4 regions of the Morganella sp. GD04133 genome follow, and region 4 is predicted to be linked to each of the others. Evidence: predicted binding sites of a transcription regulator. Region 4 holds the regulator's gene; each other region holds the start of a gene.
The links. The regulator CRP, encoded in region 4, controls carbon source genes, mostly activating them, when cyclic AMP is high. The targets are predictions, from matches to a motif close to ATGTGANNNNNNTCACAT.
Positions count from the first base shown of each region.

Region 1 (3,891 bases), on a different contig from region 4:
CTGCCACTGCAATGTCCCGCACCAGTGATCCGCCAGCGTATCCGCATGCTCTCCGTCCAGTGACAGCAGGGCGGAATGCAGGCCGTGCTGTGACGGCATTTCCTCCGCAATGGTCACGGTGACCGCTGACTGTGCGGCCTCCTGCAAAAAGAGACGCAGCGCGTGCTTCACCGCCAGACAGCATTCCTCAGAGCCGTGAGCGGCAGAAAACTGTAATAACATCAGCAGCACTCCCCGCTCGTTTTGTAGGTCAGCAACGGTTTCAGCCGCGCCACCACGGTAATCAGCCCGGCACCTGACAGGCTTTCAATCACTGTCTCAATGGATTTATAGGATTGCGGTGCTTCCTCATAAATCAGCTGCTTATTGGCACAGATCACCCGGCTGCCGAGATCGGTGCGGGATAACTGTGCCGGGGTATAGCGGTGAGAAAGGCGTCCTTTGCACTCGGTGCGCATCCATTTACGCCCTGCGCCGTGTGCGAGAGAGTAAAGGCTGTCAGCGGTTGCCTGTGGTTTCACCAGATAACTGTAATCACCGCGTGAGCCGGGGATCACCACATAATCATGATCCACCGGGGTGGCCCCTTTCCGGTGCAGCCAGCCGTCACGACCGTTCACCGTACAGGCTTCCACCAGGTTGTGATTGATATCGAGTACCGTCTCTCCTTTGGTACGCAGCTGCTGCATCATCCGCAGTGCAATCAGCGCCCGGTTGTGTTGTGCAAAATCCAGCGCCTGCTGATGTGCAGTCAGGTATTCCGCCGCTTCCGGCGTGTTGTCTGTCAGACCGTCGTGGCTGAACTGCTCAACATGATGACGCAGAATCATTTGCCCCAGTCCGCGTGAACCGCTGTGAACCAGCAGTATCATCCGCTGTTTATCCAGCCCGGACGCAGCAAACAGCCCGTCATCACAAACTTTGTCAATTTGCTGAAACTCAGCAAAATGATTCCCGCCGCCGACAGAAGACAGAGAGGCGGCAAACGGATGTGAAGCGAAGTGATCGCTCACATGCTCTGCCAGCCAGTCTGTATCCGCATGGTCATGCATGCTGCGCAGTTGCTTTTCGGCTTTGTCCGCGTTGAGTTTGCTGATTTTCAGCTCAGTCTGATACAGCGCCATACCGCAGCCGATGTCGTTACCGACCAATGCGGGATAAAAACGGCCTTCAGAGAAAAATGCCGCACCCACCGGATAGCCTCTGCCGGGATGCAGATCCGGCATACCGGCAACCGCAGTCATACCCGGTAATTGTGCGGTGGTGATCAGTTGCTGAATCGCGTTACTTTCGATCCACGTCGCATCCGAGGCGATATAAGAGACGCCCGGCGCGACAAAATGCATATAATTGCCCATAATCCATTCCGGAAAATAGTGAAAATTCGGGTTTATGGCGGGCAGTCAGGAAGAAACAGACAGGAAACAGGGACGGGTAATACGGAGAAATAACGCTGTAATACCGGTGTGATAATCAGTTCTGCAAGAGCCCGCAAAGTGTGCACAGTAATGTAGTCATATGAACCTCCTTACGTTCTGAAAGTGACAGGTCAGCACGCATCGCGTGCCGGAGTGGTGCGGATAGTAGAGTGAGGCGGATAAAAAAGCAACCCGTGTTTTGCTTTTTCACAGAGCAGTCCGGCGACATTTTCAGCATAAACTGCTGTTTGTGTGATTTGAATCTCATTTTTATGTAATTGATTCATAGAAACGTATCAATGAAGTGATAATAATCACTAAATTTTGTGCAGTGGCACGCTACAGTGTCCTCAATAATCATTTTTTCGCTAAGGAGTTCAGGATGGCTGATGTATTTCATTTAGGTTTGACTAAAGCAGATTTACAGGGTGCGACGCTGGCTATCGTACCGGGCGATCCGAACCGGGTCGAAAAAATTGCCCGCCTGATGGATAACCCTGTTCATCTCGCGTCTCTGCGTGAATTCACCTCATGGCGCGGTGAACTGGACGGCAAAGCGGTTATCGTCTGTTCAACCGGCATCGGCGGCCCGTCCACCTCTATCGCGGTGGAAGAACTGGCACAGCTGGGGATCCGCACGTTCCTGCGTATCGGTACCACCGGAGCGATTCAGGAAAACATTAATGTCGGTGATGTCCTTGTGACCACGGCGGCGGTGCGCCTGGATGGTGCAAGCCTGCACTTTGCGCCGATGGAATTCCCGGCCGTGGCTGACTTTGAATGCACCACCGCGCTGGTAAATGCAGCGAAAGCAGCCAAAGCCACCGTTCATATTGGTGTGACCGCTTCTTCTGATACTTTCTATCCGGGCCAGGAGCGTTATGATACGTTCAGCGGCCGTGTGACCCGCCGGTTCAAAGGATCAATGAAAGAGTGGCAGGAAATGGGCGTGATGAACTTTGAAATGGAATCCGCCACACTGCTGACCATGTGCGCCAGCCAGGGGCTGCGTGCCGGGATGGTTGCGGGCGTTATCGTTAACCGCACCCAGCAGGAAATTCCTGATGAAGCGAAGATGAAGAAAACCGAATCCAATACCCTGGATATTGTGGTGGAAGCCGCCCGTCATCTCATCTGATCGTTACCGGTTTCATGAATCAGCCGTATCGCCGGATTTTCCGGTGGTACGGTTTTTTTTTAATCATTCATTCTGTAAATCTGATACAGTGATCGTGCCGAACATACTGATAATAATGATAAAGAGGTATCAATGACCAGACAGCCATTACCGCATCCTTCCGTACTGCCGCTCGACGGCGGGATCAATTTCCGTGACCTGGGAAACAAAGTGCTGCCGGACGGCAGTAAAATCAAACCCGGCCTGCTGTTCCGTGCCGGGGCGCTGGATCGCCTGAGCGACAACGACTTAACCCGGCTGACAGAGCAGAATCTGTTTCAGATCCTGGATTACCGCGACAGCGGTGAAATTGCTGATAAACCGGATCGTCTGTGGCAGGGTGCGCTGTACACGAACGCACCGGCAAATCCGATGTCAAAGGAAGTGGATGCTAACCTTGAGAAGCTCGGCAATGAAGCACTGACGGAGTTTGATCCGAAAGCCTTTATGCTGCGCCTCTATGAACTGCTGCCGCTGGGCAACCCGGCGTATCATGCACTCGGTGATATGCTGCGCAATCCGGAAAAAGGCGGTATTGTGCAGCATTGTGCGGTCGGCAAAGACCGGACTGGTGTGGGGTCGGCACTGGTGCTGTTTGCACTCGGCGCGGATACCGATATGGTGATGGAAGATTACCTGCTGACCAATGACACGCTGGCGCCGTACCGCCATGAACTGCTGGCAGAGCACGCGAAAAATATGCCGGAAGCGGTGGTGGAGAAATTCGCCTATGTGTACTCCGTACAGCCTGACTTCCTGAATACCGCGCTGAAAAGCATTCATTCGCATTATGGCAGTATTGATACCTGGCTGGCGAAAGATATCGGGCTGACAACGGCAGTCCGCGATAAAATCCGCAACCATTTCCTTGAATAAGATCAGACAGTAAGGGGGATTTTCTGGCACCGGCAGATATTATTACCACCGTCACCGCATTTGTCCGTGAACATGAATTCTGGGCATTGCCGATCGTCTTCGTGCTGGCATTCGGTGAATCTCTCGCATTTCTTTCCCTGTTGTTCCCGGCAACGGTGATTCTGCTCGGGGTCGGGGCGCTGATCGGGGAAGGCGGGCTGAATTTTATGCCGGTCTTTCTGGCGGCGGCCACCGGTGGCTTTTTCGGCGACTGGATCTCCTATTACATCGGCTACTACTACAAGGATAATGTCCGTCATATGTGGCCGATTTCACGCTCCCCGCAAACCCTGGTCAGAGGGCATCAGTTCTTTGAAAAATGGGGAATATGGGGTGTCTTCTTCGGGCGCTTCTTCGGGCCGTTCCGCGCCGTGGTACCGC
Region 1 covers NZ_JAODZS010000034.1:18,165-22,055, reverse strand. Annotated here, with positions in the region: gene prfH (peptide chain release factor H) at 1-225, opposite strand, end outside; gene N7387_RS16305 (RNA ligase RtcB family protein) at 222-1,358, opposite strand; gene udp (uridine phosphorylase) at 1,801-2,556, shown strand; gene N7387_RS16295 (tyrosine-protein phosphatase) at 2,689-3,471, shown strand; gene N7387_RS16290 (DedA family protein) at 3,495-3,891, shown strand, end outside.
Region 1: the regulator CRP is predicted to act here: its motif matches at 1,669-1,686, upstream of udp (uridine phosphorylase).

Region 2 (3,891 bases), on a different contig from region 4:
AGATTTCGGAAGTTTATGCCACAACATATTTTCAGCTCGTTTTGCCACGGTTTTTGTGTTGATCAGGTGTTTCGGCCCGACGTTTTCGGAAATGGAGTTACCCCCCCAGGAGCCGCAACCCAGTGTCAGTGACGGAGACAGCTTGAAGTTATACAGGTCGCCGATCCCGCCTTGTGATGCCGGGGTGTTAATCAGGATACGTGCGGTTTTCATCTTCTCACCGAAGAATTTCACACGCGCCGGCTGATTGTCCTGATCGGTATATAAGCAGGAGGTGTGGCCGATCCCGCCCATTTCCACCAGTTTTTCCGCTTTGATCACCGCATCTTCAAAATCTTTGCCGCGGTACATGGCTAACAGCGGGGAGAGTTTTTCGTGTGCAAACGGCTCGGATTCATCCACCACGGAGACTGCACCGATAAGAATTTTGGTCCAGGCAGGGACCTCAATACCGGCCATTTCAGCAATTTTCACCGCAGACTGACCGACAATTTTCGCATTCAGTCCGCCGTTGAGCAGAATGATGTCCTGAACGGCTTTCAGTTCTTTGCCTTTCAGAATATAACCGCCGTGGGTTTCAAAACGTTCTTTGACCTGCTCATAGACATCATCAACAACAATAACGGATTGCTCAGAGGCACAAATCACGCCGTTATCGAAGGTTTTTGACATCAGAATAGAGGCTACCGCGCGTTTGATATCAGCCGTTTCGTCAATCACCACAGGGGTATTACCCGCACCGACACCGATAGCCGGTTTACCGGAACTGTAGGCGGCTTTTACCATACCCGGCCCGCCGGTGGCGAGGATTAGGTTAGTATCCGGGTGGTGCATTAAGGCATTGGATAATTCAACAGACGGTTCGTCAATCCAGCCGATAATATCTTTCGGGGCACCGGCGGCAACAGCGGCGTTGAGGACAATCTCAGCGGCTCTGTTAGTGGCTTTTTTGGCACGCGGATGCGGGGAGAAAATGATCCCGTTACGGGTTTTCAGGCTGATCAGTGCTTTAAAGATAGCAGTGGAGGTCGGGTTGGTGGTCGGGACGATACCGCAGATAATACCGATAGGCTCTGCGATAGTGATGGTGCCGAAAGTCGGGTCTTCCGATAAGATGCCGCAGGTTTTTTCATCGCGGTAGGCATTATAGATATATTCAGAAGCAAAATGGTTTTTGATCACTTTATCTTCAATAATACCCATGCCGGACTCTTCGACCGCCAGTTTTGCCAGCGGGATACGGGCATCGGCAGCAGCGAGTGCCGCGGCCCGGAAGATGGCATCTACCTGTTCCTGGGAGAAACCGGCAAACTCGCGCTGAGCTTTCTTCACGCGGGCAACTAATTCATTGAGTTCGGTAACGTTCGTTACGGCCATACAGATCACTCCTGATAAATTGTTAAACTTTTTAAGCAAATCAGCGGATTGATACAATTTGATTATAGCGGTGATATCTTCCGGTAACTAAATCGATTTTGCCGGTAACATAATGCAGATATGCCCACTGATTTGCTTAAAAAGCCCGTCAGGTCTTTCTGTGTGCATTATAGTTGAATCGATTCAACTATAGTGAAAACAGCTTAACATTCGGGGGAAATATTAAAGTGATCTAAATCACAAATACATTAAGCTGACACCATTCAGCATGGGTAAAGACGGGAACATCACACCGTAACGGGAATGATATCGGGCTTCAATTTCACAGAAGAACTGATGATTGTCTGAAATTCAGACAGAAATAAGGCGATATAACTGTATCGAATCAGCAGGAAGCGGAAAATATTCTGCGCAAAGCAATTCCTTTTCCTGCACATTCAACGGTATGATGTCTGTGTTAATAATCACATTTATAATTATTACAACCCTTTTGCGATAGTCTGCTGTTATTATCAGTGGGCTGTCACTGTATTATCATCAGGTTGAGGATCGTTTGTGGGCAACACATTGCTGGATTTTTCCGGTTATTTAAAATTTTTTGTCGGCTTATTTGCCTTAGTCAACCCGGTCGGTATTCTGCCGGTCTTTATGAGCATGACAAATTATCAGACTGCCGCAGTGCGCAATAAAACCAACATGATTGCGAACTTTTCGGTGGCCGTGATTTTGTGTACATCACTTTTGGTCGGCGATAAGATCCTCATTATGTTCGGTATTTCCATCGAATCTTTCCGGATAGCAGGGGGAACACTGATTGTCCTCATTGCCATGTCCATGATCAGCGGTAAGCTGGGGGAAGATAAGCAGAACAAACAGGAGCAGTCGGAAACGGCGATCCGCGACAATATCGGCGTAGTGCCGCTGGCGCTGCCGCTGATGGCGGGGCCGGGGGCGATCAGCTCCTGTGTGGTCTGGAGTGCCCGCTGGCAGGGCTGGCAGAATTTTCTCGGGCTGGCGCTGACCAGCATCGTGTTTGCGTTCTGTTGCTGGCTGCTGTTCCGCTCAGCGGGACTGTGGGTGAAATATCTCGGACAAACCGGTATCAACGTTGTGACCCGTATTATGGGTCTGATGCTGATGTCTTTAGGGATCGAACTGATTATTACCGGCATGAAAATGAGTTTTCCGGGATTATTGTCATAATCACGCAGTTCATTATTATCAGACGGGGCCAATGGCCCCGTTTTTACCTCTCTCTGTTCTCCATCCGGTGATCGCCGCGCAGCAGGGCGGTGCGATCAAATTCCCGCTCAATCTTCCCGTTCGCCATAAATGCCGCCCGGTCTGACATATGGGCCACCACATCCGCATCATGACTGACCAGCAGATAGGTCATGCCGTGGGCGGTTTTCAGGTGATTAAGCAGATTGAGAATTTCCGCCTGAACGGACATATCCAGTGCGGATGTTGGTTCATCGAGTAGCAGGATCTGCGGGTGCAGCATCAGGGCGCGGGCAATGGCAATGCGCTGGCGCTGCCCGCCGGAGAGCTGATGCGGATAACGCTGTGCCACATCCGGCGGCAGCCCGACAGATACAATGGCCTCTGCCACCCGGCTGTCGATATCATGTTCACGGTGAATGCGTAGTGGTTCGGAAAGTGCCCGGTGAATGGTATGAAACGGATGCAGAGACGCATAAGGATCCTGGAAGACCATCTGCACATTGCGGCGCAAAGCTCCCTGATAACGCTGGCCGGGGTGGATATGTTGTGACAGCAGTTGCACGCTGCCCAGCCATTCCCGCTGCAATCCGGCGATCACCCGCAAAATGGTGGATTTTCCGCAGCCGGACTCACCGATAAGGCTGAACGTCTCTCCGGCATTGAGATGAAAACCGGCCTGACAAACCACCTGCCGCTGTCCGAAGCTGACGGAAAGATTATTAACCTCAATAATCGGTGCTGAATTATTTTCCGGCATGATGTGTCTCCTGAGTCAGTAACACCTGTAAAGCAGCGCGATCCAGTACCGGTAAATCGGTGCCGTAGGTTTGTGCATCCGGGCGGCAGGTCCATAATGTGCGGGTATAAGGATGCGTTGCCTGCGGCAGTTGTGCGGCGGGCAGCTCATCCACCTGCTGACCCTGATACATCACCATCACGCGCTGACAATGGGCCGCCACCAGCGGTAAATCGTGGCTTATCAACAGCAGCCCCATCCGGCGCTCCTCACACTGGCTGACAATCAGTTCCAGAATCTGGTGGCGCAGCCGGGCATCCAGGGCGGAGGTCGGTTCGTCGGCAATTAAGACTGACGGGTTGTTGATCAGGGCAATCGCAATCATGGCGCGTTGTCCCATACCGCCGGAAAGCTGCCCCGGATAGCGGGAGAGCGCCTGTTCTGATAACCCTGTGGCACGGGCCATGTCAAAAACACGGTCGCGGCGGTCAGATTTATTCAGTGTCTGGTGGCGCAGCAGGGATTCCTCTATCTGCTGATACAGATTTCTGACC
Region 2 covers NZ_JAODZS010000012.1:73,446-77,336, forward strand. Annotated here, with positions in the region: gene adhE (bifunctional acetaldehyde-CoA/alcohol dehydrogenase) at 1-1,377, opposite strand, end outside; gene N7387_RS07635 (YchE family NAAT transporter) at 1,933-2,580, shown strand; gene N7387_RS07640 (ABC transporter ATP-binding protein) at 2,624-3,358, opposite strand; gene N7387_RS07645 (ABC transporter ATP-binding protein) at 3,345-3,891, opposite strand, start outside.
Region 2: the regulator CRP is predicted to act here: its motif matches at 1,603-1,620, upstream of adhE (bifunctional acetaldehyde-CoA/alcohol dehydrogenase).

Region 3 (3,891 bases), on a different contig from region 4:
ATCTGTACCACTTTATCGGTAAAGATATTGTGTACTTCCACAGCCTGTTCTGGCCTGCCATGCTGGAAGGCAGCGGTTACCGCAAGCCGACCAATCTGTTTGTCCACGGCTATGTGACCGTTAACGGCGCGAAGATGTCCAAATCACGCGGCACCTTTATCCAGGCCCGCACCTATCTGAATCACCTGAATGCGGACAGCCTGCGTTATTACTACGCGGCGAAACTCTCTTCACGTATTGATGATATCGACCTCAACCTGGAAGACTTCGTTCAGCGTGTTAACAGTGACATCGTTAACAAAGTGGTCAACCTGGCCTCCCGTACCGCCGGGTTTATCAAAAAACGCTTTAACGGCCGCCTGAGCGCAACCCTAGCTGAACCTGAGTTATATCAGCAGTTTGTTGATGCTGAAAAGACCATCAGCGAAGAGTATACCGGCCGTGAATTCGGCAAAGCTATCCGCGAAATCATGGCGCTGGCCGATGTTGCCAACCGTTATATTGATGAGAAAGCACCGTGGGTGGTGGCGAAACAGGAAGGTAAAGATGATGAGCTGCACGCCATCTGCACTGTGGGTATCAACCTGTTCCGCGCGCTGATGACCTACCTGAAACCGGTGATGCCGGAACTGGCGGCCCGCAGTGAAGCGTTCCTGAACCAGGAACTGACACTGGACGGTATTGCCAAACCGCTGCTGGATCATCAGATCGCAGATTTCAAAGCGCTGTTCAGCCGTATTGAAATGGCGAAAGTGGAAGAGATGATTGAAGCTTCCAAAGAGGATATCAAAGCGATGTCCGCCAAACCGGTCAGCGGCCCGCTGGCAGATGACCCGATTGCGGATACCATCAGCTTTGATGATTTTGCCAAAGTGGATATGCGTATCGCACAGATAGTGTCTGCAGATTTCGTTGACGGCTCTGACAAACTGCTGAAACTGGTATTGGATCTCGGCGGCGAAACCCGTCAGGTCTTCTCCGGTATCCGTCAGGCGTATCCGGACCCGAAAGCGCTGGAAGGCCGTCTGACAGTGATGGTTGCCAACCTGGCACCGCGCAAAATGCGGTTCGGGATCTCTGAAGGTATGGTCATGGCCGCAGGTCCCGGCGGAAAAGATATTTTCCTGCTCAGCCCGGATTCCGGTGCACAGCCTGGCCAGCAGGTGAAGTAAGTTCTTCTCTGTACAATAAACTGAAAAAAACCTGCGCTCCGGTGCAGGTTTTTTTATGTGATCTATGGCACAAATAAAAAGTTAATTGTATGATGAATGAGTTCATCCAAGAAGGAACATTATCATGAAACCAAAACAGATAGCGGAAACCGGCTGGCGCTATCTACGGGCATTTCTGATCCTGTATCTGTGCCTGTTTGCCGGCAATATTATCGCGGTGTTACTGCCATTTTCCGTCCCGGGCAGCATTGTTGGCATGCTGCTGCTTTTTGTGCTGCTCGCACTGCAGATTATTCCGGCGCACTGGGTCCAGCCCGGCTGCACCTTATTAATGAAAAACATGACCATGTTATTTCTGCCGATCGGTATCGGTGTGATGAACTATTACGATACCCTCAGCGCCCAGCTGCTGCCAATCCTGGTCGCCTGTGTCGTCAGTACCTTTATCGCCATGTGTACCGTGGCCCTGAGTTCTGAATTTATTCACCGCCGCCATGTTCCGGTTCCAGAACAACAGGAAGCCGATGCCGTTGCCGCCGCAGAACACACTGAACAACAAGAGAAACGCAAATGTTAACGCATATCTGGTGGTCGCTCCCGCTTACCATCGGCGTCTATTTTCTCGCCAGAGCTATCTATATCAAATTTAAGCTGCCGGTATTAAACCCGCTGCTGATATCCATCGTGATTATCATTCCGTTGCTGGTATTCACCGGAACCTCATACAACCACTATTTTGAGGGCAGCCGCATCCTCAACGATCTGCTGCAACCTGCCGTGGTGGCGCTGGCATTCCCGCTGTATGAACAGCTGCATCAGATCCGCGCACAGTGGAAATCCATTATCACCATCTGCTTTGCCGGGAGTGTGATTGCGATGGTTACCGGCACTGCTGTTGCCTTTATGATGGGCGCAACACCTGAAATCGCGGCCTCTATCCTGCCTAAATCGGTGACCACTCCGATTGCTATCGCGGTGTCCAACTCCATCGGCGGTGTGGCGGCAATCAGCGCTGTGTGTGTGATTTTCGTCGGGATCCTCGGCGCGATTTTCGGTCATACCCTGTTCAGACGCCTGCGGGTCACCACCAAAGCCTCACGCGGCCTGGCAATGGGTACAGCCTCACACGCCCTCGGCACCGCCCGCTGCGCGGAAGAGGATTATGTGGAAGGGGCTTACAGCTCACTGGCATTAATGACCTGCGGGATTATTACGTCTCTGATGGCACCGTTTATCTTCCCGGTGCTGCTGACGCTATTCGGTTGACTTAAAAATTTGAGTCTCATCTCGCAAATACAACATTTGTTTCATTCGTTTCATAATGAACGTGATAAAAATCACGTTCATTATGTCTGACTACCCGCTAGAATGATCTCATTGATAATGGAGGTCATTTTATGCAAAACCGCTTTCATGCAGCCCTGAACACACTTCCTTCCCCGTTACAGACTCTGCTGACGGACATTGTTTGTGCTGATACATTCCCCGGATACTTATCCGCCAAACAGGTCAGCGTACTCTGCAACGCCGCAGGTACTGATGAGGATGCACTCGCGCTGACCATGCTGCCGCTGGCCGCAGCCTGTGCCGTGACCCCGGTGTCCCGGTTTAATGTCGGCGCGATTGCACACGGACTGAGTGGTAACCTCTATTTCGGCGCCAATATGGAATTCTGCCATGTGCCGTTACAACAAACAGTGCATGCGGAGCAAAGCGCAATTACTCACGCCTGGCTGCGCGGCGAGAACGGTTTACGCAAAGTCACCGTCAATTACACACCGTGCGGCCACTGCCGTCAGTTTATGAATGAACTGAACAGCGGCACAGACCTGCTGATTCAGTTACCGGAACTGGCTGCAATGCCGCTGAAAACGCTGCTGCCGCATGCTTTCGGGCCGGTGGATCTGGGGATTAAAACCCGGTTATTTGACCAGGTGCATCACGGTTATCATTTCCTCGCCACCAATGCGGTGGTCGGAAAAGCACTGGAAGCTGCCAACCGCAGCCATGCGCCGTATTCCCGTTCCCACAGCGGTGTCGCTCTTCAGGACAGCCGCGGACGCATCTACAGCGGTGCTTATATTGAAAATGCCGCCTTTAACCCGGGACTGCCGCCGTTACAGGCCGCACTGATCTTTATGAATATGGCGGGTGGTGACCTGCACGATATCCACCGCGCCGTGCTGGTGGAAGGCAGTAATGCCATGCTGTCACAGTGGGAAAGTACCTCTGCCACACTGAGCGCCCTGGGGTGTCAGGATATCGCGCTGTTCAGCTATTAATTCTGCTTTGCTGAGGCTGATACCCATCGGTTCCGGGTATCAGCCTTTACGTGATTACTCAATATAAATCTATCCCGCCTCTCACTTTCACACATCGGTATCACTAATTTCGTAACAATTACTGTACATATTTTTCAGATAACTTAGGATCGGTGCGTCCTGTCTTAAAATGTCAATTGGCAAAGAGTAGTCATACATGGAACTGGAATACGAAAGCAAACGTGCATTATATATCCCGTATGCGGGCCCTATCCTGTTAGAGTTCCCGCTGCTGAACAAGGGAAGCGCCTTCTCTGAAGAAGAGCGCAGTCATTTCAACCTCCACGGCCTGCTGCCTGAAGCAGTGGAGACTATCGAAGAGCAGACTGAACGCGCCTATCGTCAGTATTCTGATTTTAAAAACGATACGGATAAACATATTTATCTGCGTAACATTC
Region 3 covers NZ_JAODZS010000014.1:100,576-104,466, reverse strand. Annotated here, with positions in the region: gene metG (methionine--tRNA ligase) at 1-1,172, shown strand, start outside; gene N7387_RS08850 (CidA/LrgA family protein) at 1,297-1,749, shown strand; gene N7387_RS08845 (CidB/LrgB family autolysis modulator) at 1,743-2,438, shown strand; gene cdd (cytidine deaminase) at 2,570-3,454, shown strand; gene N7387_RS08835 (NAD-dependent malic enzyme) at 3,651-3,891, shown strand, end outside.
Region 3: the regulator CRP is predicted to act here: its motif matches at 1,228-1,245, upstream of N7387_RS08850 (CidA/LrgA family protein).

Region 4 (3,891 bases):
AAATGAAGCGGATAACGGCCTGCGTAACCTGCGCGGCACGATTGCAATGGCGCGTACTGCAGATAAAGACAGCGCAACCAGCCAGTTCTTTATCAATGTGGCGGATAATGCATTCCTCGATCACGGCCAGCGTGATTTCGGCTATGCCGTGTTTGGTAAAGTCGTGAACGGCATGGATGTTGTCGATAAAATCTCAAAAGTGAAGACAGAAAACATTGGTCCGTATCAGAACGTGCCGTCAACGCCGATCAAAATTATCTCTGCAACTATCGTAAAATAAACCGTATTTTCGTGCAGATTAAGGGGAATATTTCCGGATATTCCCCGTAAGTGTGTCAAACTCCCTGATAGTCTGAATAAGACGACATCTGCCTCTGCGGCGCCGTGCCGCATTCGGGCTATTTTCTCTGTCCGGCTGTGGTATTATAGCCCGCTTCATGAAACTGTCTGTGCAATCCCCCGGGGTTGCAGGGTATTGTCAACGTGTGCCTGATACAGCAGTTTGAAAATAAAAAAGATAAATATATCAGTCGGATATAGATAATCATGCTATTAATTATCGATAATTATGACTCATTTACTTATAACCTGTATCAATACTTCTGTGAGTTAGGTGCAGATGTACAGGTTAAACGAAATGATGCCGTCAGCCTCAGTGATATTGAGCAATTATCGCCATCTCATCTGGTGATCTCACCGGGTCCCTGCACGCCGTCAGAAGCCGGTATTTCGCTGGATGCGGTCAGCCATTTCGCCGGTGAAATCCCGATCCTCGGGGTGTGTCTCGGGCATCAGGCTATCGGCCAGGCATTCGGCGCGCAGGTGGTGAAGGCGCGTAAAGTGATGCACGGCAAAACCACCGCAATCCATCATAACCAGCAGGGTGTGTTCAAAGGGCTGAACCGTCCGCTGACCGTCACCCGCTATCACTCGCTGGTGATTGCCCCGGAAACATTACCGGCTTCGTTTGAGGTTACCGCATGGAGCCTGCATGACGGTAATGTGGATGAAATCATGGGGATCCGCCATAAAACGCTGCCGATTGAAGGTGTGCAGTTCCATCCGGAAAGTATTCTCAGTGAGCAGGGGCATGAACTCCTGAATAATTTCCTGAAATACTAATCAGTTATCGCTTATTTTATCCCCGGTTCTGTTTTTTCATTCGTTTTGATTTGATTTTTTATTCATATTTGGTGATTATATTTTCACTTGTGGATAGATCAGGTAAGGAACGATGACAAAACAGAATGCGGTTACGCGCGGCACTTATGATGAAGTAATGCTGCCAATTTATGCACCGGCTGATTTTATTCCTGTCAGAGGACAGGGAAGCCGGGTGTGGGATCAGAATGGCACCGAATATGTTGATTTCGCCGGGGGGATTGCCGTGCTGGCGCTGGGTCATTGTCATCCGGCACTGGTCGCGGCACTGAAAACCCAGAGCGAGTCGCTCTGGCATGTCAGCAATATTTTTACCAATGAACCGGCGCTGACACTGGCGCAGAAGCTGATAAACCACACGTTCGCGGAACGGGTTTTCTTTGCCAACTCCGGCGCGGAGGCGAATGAAGCCGCATTCAAACTGGCGCGCCATTATGCACTGACCCGTCATCATCCTTATAAAACCAAAATTATCGCTTTTCATCACGGTTTTCACGGCCGGACACTCTTTACCGTTTCTGTCGGCGGTCAGCCGAAATATGCCGATGGCTTCGGGCCGAAACCGGCGGATATTATTCATGTGCCTTTTAACGACCTCGATGCTGTCAAAGCGGTGATGGACGATCACACCTGTGCCGTGGTGCTGGAACCCATTCAGGGTGAGGGGGGGATCACGCCTGCCACTCCTGCTTTTATGCAGGGAGTACGTGACCTGTGTGATAAACATCAGGCATTGCTGGTCTTTGATGAAGTGCAAAGCGGGATGGGGCGCAGCGGAAAACTGTTTGCCTATATGGATTATGGCATTGAGCCGGACATCCTGACTACGGCGAAAGCGCTGGGCGGCGGTTTTCCGATCAGTGCCATGCTGACAAAACAGGACATTGCGCAGGTGATGGTGCCCGGTACACACGGCACAACCTACGGCGGTAACCCGCTGGCCTGTGCGGTCGGCAATGCGGCCTTTGATCTGATCAACGACCCGGCACTGCTGGCGGGTGTGAATGAGCGCCATCAGTGGTTTGCGGATGCACTGCAATCCCTGAACAGCACATTTGGCGCGTTTGCGGAGATCCGCGGGAAAGGGCTGCTGATTGGTGCCGAACTGGCGGGTATCTACCGTGATCAATCAAAAACACTGCTGGGACTGGCGGCTAAAAACGGTCTGATGCTGCTTAACGCCGGAACCAATGTGCTGCGTTTCACGCCATCGCTGATTATTGAAAAAGCGGATGTGGATGAAGGGATGAAACGGCTGGCAAAAACCCTGAATGATTTCCGGGAAATGCAGTAAAACGGCGGAATTCAGAAATAAAAAAACAGGCGCAATTGCGCCTGTTTTGGTGATAAAGGCCGTCCGGATTAACGGGTGCCGTATACCACGATGGTTTTACCGTGTGCGGAGATCAGGTTCTGATCTTCCAGCATCTTCAGAATACGGCCGACCGTTTCGCGGGAACATCCCACAATCTGGCCGATTTCCTGACGGGTAATTTTGATTTGCATACCGTCCGGATGTGTCATGGCATCCGGTTGTTTTGCCAGGTTGAGTAATGTCTGGGCGATGCGGCCTGTCACATCAAGGAATGCAAGGTTTCCGACCTTTTCTGATGTGGTTTGCAGGCGGCTTGCCATCTGCGCGGAAAGGCGCATAAGGATATCCGGGTTAACCTGGATAAGCTGGCGGAACTTTTTGTACGAGATTTCTGCAACTTCGCAGGCGCTTTTTGCCCGTACCCACGCTGTACGTTCCTGTCCTTCCTCAAATAATCCGAGTTCACCGATGAAATCACCCTGGTTGAGATAGGATAAAATCATCTCTTTGCCTTCTTCATCTTTGATCAGCACCGCAACAGAACCTTTTACAATGTAGTAGAGTGTTTCTGCCTTTTCGCCCTGATGAATAAGCGTGCTTTTGGATGGATATTTGTGGATATGGCAGTGAGACAAAAACCATTCAAGCGTGGGGTCTGTTTGTGGCTTGCCGAGAACCATTCGCGTTATCCTCTGTTGTTAGTTATTGCAAACCGTTGTTTACGCTCTGCAATTATATAAAGTCTTAGCTTATCATATTAACTTGCTGAATTTCCGGCAAGTTAGTTTATTAAAATAGTATAATAATCCTCACGGAAAGATATTGATCTTAGCCATAGATAAATCCTTGCCGTGTTTTTAGCACAGGAAAACCGTCCTGTCTTCCACTGTCTCGCTTCAGCATAATAAACTATGAGAGAGATTGCCAGCCCGTGAATGAAAGGGTAGTCTGTCGTGAATTATATTGATGATGAGGGTATAAAAATGGAAGCGCGTGTAAAGTGGGTTGAGAACATGACTTTCTTAGGGGAATCCGCGTCAGGACACCAGATTACAATGGACGGTAATGCCGGTGAAAAAGCCCCGAACCCGATGGAGATGGTACTGATGGCAACCGGCGGCTGCAGCGCCATTGATGTTGTCTCTATTTTGCAAAAAGGCCGTAATCAAGTCATTGATTGTGATGTAAAACTCACCGCTGAACGTCGTGAAACCGCGCCGCGTTTATTCACTCATATCAATCTGCATTTTATTGTGACCGGGCGTGACCTGACTGAAAATGTTGTCGGACGTGCTGTGCAATTATCCGCTGAGAAATATTGCTCTGTTTCATTAATGTTAGGCGAAAGTGTTAAAATTACACATAGCTTCGACGTAAAAAATATTGAATGATTTTTTGAAATATTATTTTTATTT
Region 4 covers NZ_JAODZS010000024.1:19,561-23,451, reverse strand. Annotated here, with positions in the region: gene ppiA (peptidylprolyl isomerase A) at 1-280, shown strand, start outside; gene N7387_RS12995 (aminodeoxychorismate synthase component II) at 547-1,122, shown strand; gene N7387_RS12990 (aspartate aminotransferase family protein) at 1,235-2,455, shown strand; gene crp (cAMP-activated global transcriptional regulator CRP) at 2,524-3,156, opposite strand; gene N7387_RS12980 (OsmC family protein) at 3,460-3,867, shown strand.